DNA from 2 places in the Comamonas resistens genome. Region 1 is predicted to be linked to the other one. Evidence: riboswitches for the same ligand, from Rfam matches in the RefSeq annotation. Region 1 holds a riboswitch; the other holds the start of a gene.
What was found. A riboswitch is a leader RNA that binds a small molecule or an ion and turns the genes downstream of it on or off. The one in region 1 is predicted to bind glycine.
Positions count from the first base shown of each region.

Region 2: it holds a riboswitch for glycine, as region 1 does, so the genes downstream of both, gcvT (glycine cleavage system aminomethyltransferase GcvT) here and QMY55_RS05245 (D-amino acid dehydrogenase) in region 1, are expected to answer to the same signal.

Region 1 covers NZ_CP125947.1:1,157,925-1,162,466, forward strand. Annotated here, with positions in the region: gene QMY55_RS05240 (amino acid permease) at 1-1,364, opposite strand, end outside; gene QMY55_RS05245 (D-amino acid dehydrogenase) at 1,465-2,733, opposite strand; glycine riboswitch at 2,787-2,907, opposite strand; glycine riboswitch at 2,908-3,006, opposite strand; gene QMY55_RS05250 (amino acid permease) at 3,550-4,542, shown strand, end outside.
Region 2 covers NZ_CP125947.1:2,789,388-2,793,929, forward strand. Annotated here, with positions in the region: gene QMY55_RS13055 (2,4'-dihydroxyacetophenone dioxygenase family protein) at 82-615, opposite strand; gene QMY55_RS13060 (hypothetical protein) at 825-1,376, shown strand; glycine riboswitch at 1,493-1,605, shown strand; glycine riboswitch at 1,623-1,737, shown strand; gene gcvT (glycine cleavage system aminomethyltransferase GcvT) at 1,816-2,955, shown strand; gene gcvH (glycine cleavage system protein GcvH) at 3,075-3,449, shown strand; gene QMY55_RS13075 (MolR family transcriptional regulator) at 3,497-4,048, shown strand; gene gcvP (aminomethyl-transferring glycine dehydrogenase) at 4,139-4,542, shown strand, end outside.

The DNA.
Region 1 (4,542 bases):
TAGCCAATCGTCAGCAGCGCAAACCATACGGGAGCGATATAGAGCGCCACGCGGGTGCTGGCGTCCAGCGACAGGCAGACCAGCACCGCGGCCAGAAAGGCCAGCACAAACCAGTTGGTGAACGGTGCCCCCGGCATGCGGTAGGCCACGGCTGCGGCGCGTCCCAGTCTCACGGCGCGGCGGTAGCGCAGATGGGCAAAGACGATGATGCCCCAGGTCCACACGGCGCCTATGGTGGCAATGCTGGTCACATAGATGAAGGCCTCCTCGGGCACCAGATAGTTGAGCACCACGCCGACCAGCATGAAGGCCGCAGAGATCACAATGCCGGCGGCCGGCACATGGCGTGAATTGACCTTGCCCAGGCGGGCGGGCGCCTGCTTGAATTGCGCCAGCGTGTAGAGCATGCGGCCCGTGCTGAAGATGCCGCTGTTGCACGAAGAGGCTGCGGCGGTGATGACCACGAAGTTGATGATGCCGGCAGCGGCAGGAATGCCCAGCTTGTCGAAGACATGGACGAAGGGGCTCATGTCGGGACTCAGCTCGTTCCAGGGTACCAGCGACATGATGACCACCAGGGCGCCGACGTAGAAGATCAGGATGCGGTAGACGATGCTGTTGGTGGCTTTGGGCAGCACCTTCTCGGGCGACTCGGCCTCACCGGCAGTCACACCTATCAGCTCCACGCCGGTATAGGCAAAGCAGGCTATCTGCAAGGTGAAGACCACGCCGACCATGCCCATGGGCGCAAAGCCGCCGTGCGACCAGAGATTGGAGAAGCTGGCGGTCTGGCCCAGCGGGCCCCAGCCCGTGGTGATGATGGCCACGCCCAGCACCAGCGTGGCCACAATGGTCACGACCTTGATCAGCGCGAACCAGAATTCCAGCTCGCCAAAGACCTTGACCGCAATCAGATTCACGCCCAGCAGCAGGGCCAGGGTGGCGAGCGCCGGAACCCATTGCGGAATGGCCGGAAACCAGTAGTGGGTGTAGATGCCTATGGCCGTGAGCTCGGCCATGCCCGTCACCACCCAGGTGAACCAGTAGGTCCAGCCGGTGACGAATCCAGCCCAGGGGCTGACGTAGGTTTCGGCATAGGTGGCAAAAGAGCCAGCCACCGGGCGGTGCACCAGCAGCTCGCCCAGCGCCCGCATGATGAAGAAGATGGCCAGCCCGGCAATGGCGTAGCTGACCAGCAGCAGCGGCCCGGCTTTGTGAATGGCCTTGGCCGAGCCCAGGAACAGGCCCACGCCAATGGCGCCACCCAGGGCGATCAGCTGGATATGCCGGTCCTTGAGGCCGCGCTCCAGCTCCCCTGTCTGCTGCAGCGACTCCCCGGCTGCGATTGGATGATTTCGGCTCATGTTGTATGTCTCCGTTTTGCCATTCACACGGCAACAGTCGCCCCTCACGGGGCGCTGCGGCTGCCGTGTCTGGCTTGTTGGTGAGGTTTTCAGGTGGTGCTCAGGCGCGAGCGGTGGTCAGCGTGGCCGGTCGGGGCTGTCTGCTGGTGCTGCCCATGGACTGCAGCACGACATCGCCCACCATGTCGGCAGTGATGGCCGACAAGGTCCAGCCCAGATGGCCGTGGCCGGTGTTGTAGAACACGCAGGGCTTGTTGCCGCGTCCCACGCGCGGCAGCATGTCCGGCATCATGGGGCGCAGACCGGCCCAGGGCACGACGCTGCGTGTGCTGACGCCCGGAAAGCATTGCTGCACCCATTCGATGAGCGGGCGAATGCGGTCGGCGCGGATGTCCTTGTTGTAGCCGTTGAACTCGGCCGTGCCGGCCACGCGGAAGCGATCGTCACCGAGACGGCTGGTGACCAGCTTGGTTTCGTCATCGAGCAGGCTGACCACGGGAGCTGCGGCGCGGCTGGCTGCATCGGGCAGATTGACGGTGATGGAGTAGCCTTTGACCGGATAGATGTTGACACTGTCGCCGAGCTGGCTGGCCAGCGCGCGGCTGGCCGTGCCGGCGCAGACCACCATGGCGTCGAAGGTCGAGGTCGCGGTTTCCGCGCCTTGGCGCACGGTCACGCTGGCCTGCTTGCCGTTGCTGTCCACCGCCACGATCTCCTGGTCGTAGCGGCATTGCACGCCCAGTCGTTCGCAGGCAGCAGCCAGGCCGCTGGTGAACTTGTGGATGTCGCCGGTGGAATCGCTTTCGGTGAAGTAGCCGCCATAGAACTTGCCCGACAGCGTGGGCTCGATGGCATGCATTTCATCGGGAGTGACGGCACGGCGCTCCAGTCCGCCTTTGGCCAGCAACTGCGAAACCCTGCCCGCATGTTCAAAGCCCGCCTGGTCGCGATAGATATGCAAGATGCCCTGCTTTTTGAGGTCGAAATCAATGCCTTCGCGTTCGGCCCAGGTGAACAGATGTTCGCGCGCCGCAATGGCTAGGCGCGCGGTTTCGACCGTGTTTTTCTCGTAGTGAGGAATGGCTGCCAGAAACTGGCAGAACCAGGAAATCTTGTGCCAGCTGGGCTTGGGGTTGAGCAGCAGCGGAGCATCGCTCTTGAGCATCCACTTCAGGCCCTTGAGGATGGTGGACCAGTGGGTCCAGACCTCGGCGTTCGATGCCGAGAGTTGTCCGCCATTGGCGAACGAGGTCTCCATGGCGGCATAGCGCTGCTTCTCGAACAGGGTGACGGAAAATCCGCGGCGTGCGAGGGCATAGGCGGTGGTCACGCCCGTGATGCCACCACCGATGACGGCGATTGTCTTCATGATTCAGATTCCAGATACGTCAAAGGTGGAGCCCGTGCGCGATATGCGCAGCGGACGCCCCCTCTGTTCTGGACCTGAGAGATTCACGAGGCAGATGCCCTGGGGCGCTGCTCGCTTGCTCCTTCGGTATGCCCGGCGGACGATGACGTCCGGACATTCTTCAGAGTGTGTGAAACGGTGATGCCGATCCTTTTGCCTGAGAGTTTCCGGGGCGGTTGCTCCTTCGGCGCTGCCTGCTTTTTGACGAGTGGCAGTCTCTCTCGATATCACCGGGCTGAAAGCCTGCGAGCAAATGTAGAAAGAACGCCAGTCATTGGATATACGGGTTTTCTAGACTTACAAATGCTGACGTGGTGGCAATGTCTTCGAATAGCGCTCTGCTTTGGATAGCTGATGACGCTTTGTGCCCCAGGGTTACATGAATAAAAAACCAGAAAAGTGATGCAGACAAAGCGATAGATGCTTGTACTTTCATAGCAAATCACTCTGTCAAGCGAGCTGGAGCAGCCCCAGAGCCCGTCATTGCATTGACCGGGGCCAAAGTGGCGGGACGGGGTTTTGGGCAGAATACGGGTTTTGCCTGTCAAGGGGTCTGGTGATATCTGCGCCCGACCTTTGAAGCACCCGACTGGGGTGGCTACCGATACAGAGTGCAGCCGGCTTATCTGCCGCCATCGCGTTCTGCCTCATGGCTTTGTTCCTTTGTCCTTGTTGTCTGCGATCGCAATGGTCGCTTTTTTGCGTTGCATGCAGCAGCGCCTGCGGGATGGTTTGGTGCTTTGGCTTGAACAGGCGCAAACCAAGACAACAAGACTTATGTCCCAACCCAACTCCGGCCAGCAGCCCACGCAGACGGTGCAGGCCTCTTGCAGCAGTGACAGCGAGCAACCCCGGCTGCACCGGGTGCTCAAGCAGCGTCACCTGAGCATGATTGCCATTGGCGGGGCCATCGGCACGGGCCTGTTTGTGGCCTCCGGCTCGGCCATCGCCCAGATCGGTCCTGGTGGCGCGGTACTGACCTATCTGCTCATCGGCATCATGGTGTACTACATCATGACCAGCCTGGGCGAACTCGCGGCGTTCATGCCTGTCGCCGGTTCTTTTTCGACCTATGCCTCGCGCTATGTGGATCGCGGCTTCGGCTTTGCGCTGGGCTGGAACTTCTGGTTCAGCTGGGCCGTGGTGGTGGCGGTGGACCTGGTGGCCTCGCAACTGGTCATGGCCTACTGGTTCCCCGATGTGCCGGGCATCATCTGGAGCCTCTTGTTCCTGCTGCTCATGGTGGGGCTCAATGCCTTCTCGGCGCGCGGCTTTGCCGAGGCCGAATACTGGTTCGCGCTGATCAAGGTGCTGGCCGTGGTGGCATTCCTGATCACGGGTGTGCTGATTCTGTTCGGCATCGTCAGCAACGGCCATGTGCCCGGCTTTGAAAACTGGACCACGGGCGACGCGCCTTTCGTCGGCAATTTCGCCACCTTTGTGGGCGTGGCCATGATCGTGGCCTATTCCTTCCAGGGCACGGAGCTGGTGGGCGTGGCAGCGGGCGAATCCGAAAACCCGCGCGAGAACGTGCCGCGTGCCATTCGCAAGGTGTTCTGGCGCATTCTGCTGTTCTATGTGCTGGCCATCATCGTCATCGGCTTTCTGATTCCCTATACCGATCCGCAGCTGCTGCGCACCGACGTGGCCGACATTGCCGTCAGCCCCTTCACGCTGGTGTTCCAGCATGCGGGCCTGCTGTCGGCGGCGACGGTGATGAATGCGGTGATTCTGACCTCGGTGCTGTCCGCCGGTAACTCGGGCATGTAT
Region 2 (4,542 bases), 1.6 Mb from region 1:
CTCCATACCTTCTTTGACGTGCTACTTCACCTCACATGAAATGCCCGCATTTTTTTGATGGATTGTTGATATTTTTAATAATTAACGGAAAAGCGTATCCACATAATCTGCACCTATACCGACCTTCTCATAATGCTTTCGGCATAGGTCGATATAGCTGTGGACGTCAAAATATCCATCGGGTTTGCCATCCTCATCCAGCCAGATCAACGGCCCCTTGACGATAAAGAATGCTCGCATGGGCTGCTCGTGCTCATAGGCCACCAGCGTGTGGCCTTCGCCAGGCGTCTCGTAGACAAAGTCTCCGGCGTGGGCCGTCCAGTCATGCTCCAGATAGCCCCACTTCCCGGAAATGGTATAGGCGAATACTTCGTGCGGATGGTAATGGCGATTCACCAAGCCAGCTTCCTTGGCCATCAGGATATCGCACCACTTATTTTGCGATGGAGAAATCCAGAGGGGCCGAGAGAAAACAGTTTCGGTGAAAGGAACGTAATAGCGTTCATCTTCAGTAGGCGCATTCTGTATATAAACCTCCGGTTGCGCATCAGGCTGAAAGCAATTGGGAATAGGCTTCAGATATTTCCAGAATTCATTCGTGGCTTTTTCAGGCATTTTGTCTCCTTGGATAAAAATTGACGGACGTCATAATCCTATCCATCAGAAAATTTCTGATTTTCCTCTGCCGGACATGGCGTTTGACTCGTTTGGACACGCCTTGAAATAACGCACCTGAACATGAATGCGGCCAGCCCCTCCGCATCAGATCGATCCATACCACGAGCAATATCGGAAATGCCCAGGACCTGACCGAGAATGTCGCCATGGAAATTTCGCGCACTTCACGCCATCTCGCCGTCTTCGGCATCGCACTGGGCACCCTGCTGCTGGCTGGCTGCAGCACGCCGCCTGGCGGCAATACCGCCGTTTCGCAACAGACGGACCCATCGCAGCCCATACCGGCAATCGAGCCCAAGTCGACACCGACACCTGCATCATTGGCTTCGAGCGACAAACGCCCGGACTGGCCGGCCTGGGTCACTGCCGATTGCACGCCCTCAAGCCAGATGGACCCGGGCCCACAGGCCCGTTACCGCAAATCGCCGGTCATTCGCGCCAACTGGTTTCCCGACGGCTTGCGCACCATGGTGGTGTTTAGGCTTGAAGTGACACCTCAGGGCGAATTGGGCCGTGTGGCCTATCTGCCTGCCGATACCGATCCGCGTATCGTGAAAGCCATCACACAGTCGCTCAGGAGCTGGAAGTTCAAGCCCGGCATGCGCCAGGGCCATGCCGTCACCAGCTGCGTCGAGCAGCCCTATGAGCTGATATTCCCACCCCAGCCCATCCCTGCAGGCCCGGATAGCGCACCTTAGGACCTTTGTATCCTCGTCCCGAGAAACATAGATGCTGGCTACTCTTGTTTTTCCTTCATCGAAAACCCCATATCCGGCAAATTGCAGTGGTGCGGCCTGGTATTCGGCAGCTAGAATTCCACTGGTCAGGAGAGAGTGCCAGCGGCTTCAAGCCGTCCGGCACCGCCGAAGGCGCAGACAGCTCATAGCGGCTGTCAAAACGCTCAGGCAAAAGGACTGACAAGCGCTGCAAGCCAATAAGGCCCAGCGTTCCTTGCTGGAGAGAGATGCCAGACACCAGCGCTGGCATCCACCGAAGGAGCAAACCACTCGTGTTCATCGCGTGGTGAATCTCTCAGGTAAAGCGGACAGCAGGGCAAGCCCGCCATTCACGGCATGACCTTTGGGGTTCAGCCGTGCATGGCCACTCATCTTGGTTTGACCACCGGAGCGCTTGCCTGTGACTGCTGCCACTTCTTCCGATTCCGATCTGCGTTCCACACCGCTGTTTGCCCTGCATCAGAAACTGGGCGCCCGCATGGTACCGTTCGCCGGTTACTCCATGCCGGTGCAGTATCCGCAGGGGCTGATGGCCGAACATTTGCATACCCGCAAGGCCGCCGGCCTGTTCGATGTTTCGCACATGGGCCAGTTGCTGTTGCGCGGCCCCGATGCCGCCGCCGCGCTGGAGTCGCTGATGCCCGTGGATGTCATAGGCCTGGGCCTGCACAAGCAGCGCTACGGCCTGCTGCTCAATGAGCAAGGCGGCATTCTGGACGACCTGATGTTCGTCAACCGTGGCGATGACTTGTTCCTTATCGTCAACGGTGCCTGCAAGCAGGCCGACATCGCCCATATCCAGGCGCATATCGGTCAGCGCTGCGAAGTCATTCCCCTGCCCGATCGCGCCCTGCTGGCACTGCAGGGCCCCAAAGCGGCAAGCGTGCTCGAGCGCCTGATTCCGGGCGTCAACACCCTGGTCTTCATGACCGGCAATCATTTCAGCTGGCAGGCCCAGGACTTCTACATCACGCGCAGTGGCTATACGGGCGAGGACGGTTTTGAAATTTCGCTGCCAGGTGATGCTGCCCAAGCCTTTGCCGAAGCCCTGCTGGCTCAGCCCGAAGTGGCGCCTGTGGGCCTGGGCGCGCGCAATTCGCTGCGCCTGGAGGCAGGATTGTGTCTCTATGGCAATGACATAGATACCACGACCACCCCGGTGGAAGGCGCTCTGAACTGGGCCATCCAGAAAGTGCGCCGCAGCGACGGAGAGCGCGAAGGCGGCTTTCCCGGCGCAAGCATCGTGCTGGAGCAGTTGCAGAATCCCGAACAACTCAAGCGCAAGCGCGTGGGTCTGATTGCACTCGAGCGTATTCCCGTGCGCGAACCTGCGGTGCTGGAAAACATGGACGGTCAGCACATAGGCCACATCACCAGCGGCCTGCTCAGCCCCACGCTGAACCAGCCCGTGGCATTGGCCTATGTAGAGCCTGACTACGCGACCGCGGGCACCGAAATCTTTGCCATGGTGCGCGGCAAGCCCGTGCCCATGAAAGTTGTGGCCACACCGTTCGTGCCCACCAACTACTTCCGCGGCTAAGCCTGCCCACGCACAAGAGACAGACCAGTTTGCCGAACAGTGCTCAGAACGCCGCTAAAGTGCGCACTGGACCTTTCTCAAATCTCTGATTCCCCCTGAATCCCCCATCTGGAGCCTCCATGAGCATCAAGTTTTCCAAAGAACACGAGTGGATCAACGCCGCTGACACCAATGCCGCCATCGTCGGCATCACCGTTCATGCGCAAGACGCGCTGGGCGATGTTGTGTTTGTGGACCTGCCTGCCGTGGGCGCCACCTTCAAGGCCGGCGATGTGGCTGGCGTGGTCGAGTCCGTCAAGGCGGCAGCCGACGTCTATATGCCCGTGACCGGCGAGATCGTCGAAGTCAACGAAGCCCTGCGCGATGACCCTTCGCTCGCCAACAGCGACCCGCTGGCTGCGGGCTGGTTCTTCAAGGTCAAGATGAGCAATGTGGGCGAGCTCGAAGGCCTGATGGAAGAGACCGCCTACAACGATTTCGCCAAGGACAACTAAGCATATCAACGGCCTTTGCATTGCAAAGGCCGTTTTTGCATGCTGCCATGAACACCACTTTGTACTTCGACGACTCTGAAGTCGGCCTTGCTCGCGAAACCAGCCATCCGGCCTTTGTGCGCATTGCAGGTCAGGACTTCTATTACGACTGCGGCGATGATTTCAGCCCCTTCGGCAATGATGACGGCAGCGACACCCTGGCCGCTCTTGAAGAGTGGTATCAGGAGCAGGCGCACGGCAAGCCCGTCAAGGCTTCGCGCTTTCTGCGCCAGCAACTGAGCGACTGGGATCTGCCTGTGCCCAAGGATATGCTGACCCGTGACGATGCGGCCAGGGCCCAGTGGCTGGCTCGCGATGACATGAACCAGAGCTATCTGCGCTCGGTCTGCCGCGCCCATGTGGCCACTGCCTTTGGTCAGCTCAAGATCACCGGCAGCATCGATGCCGATCTGCAAAAGCAGGCCCTGCTTGCCCTGGCCTGCCAGCAATGGCTGAACACCGTGGCACGCAGCAAATATCCCGATTGGGAATATGCCGACCAGGAAAGCGAACGCCTGGCTCTGATGAACACCGCGCTGGAACAAGCCAGCGCTGCTTGAAGCACCGGCTGTATGTCTTGAGGCATATGGCATTCACGCATGCCCGGCATGCAAACTGTCAGTCACAGTATTTGAGAATAGGTCCCTCCCATGCTGATGTCGCCCCCCGCCCCTGTCGCTTCGCTGGAGTCTCTGGAAAACGCGAGCGAATTCATTCCCCGCCATATCGGCCCAGATGCCGATGAGCAACAGAAAATGCTGGCCGCCATCGGCAAGCCCACATTGGATGCCTTGATTCGCGATGTGATGCCCGACTCCATCGCTCGCGCCAAGCCCATGGATCTTCCCGCTCCGGTGACCGAAGCCGCTGCACTGGCCGAGCTCAAGACCATCGCCGGCAAGAACCAGGTTCTGAAAAGTTTTATCGGCCAGGGCTACTACGGCACGCACACACCGGGTGTCATCCTGCGCAACATCCTCGAAAACCCCGCCTGGTACACGGCCTACACCCCTTATCAGGCCGAAATTTCGCAAGGCCGCATGGAGGCACTGGT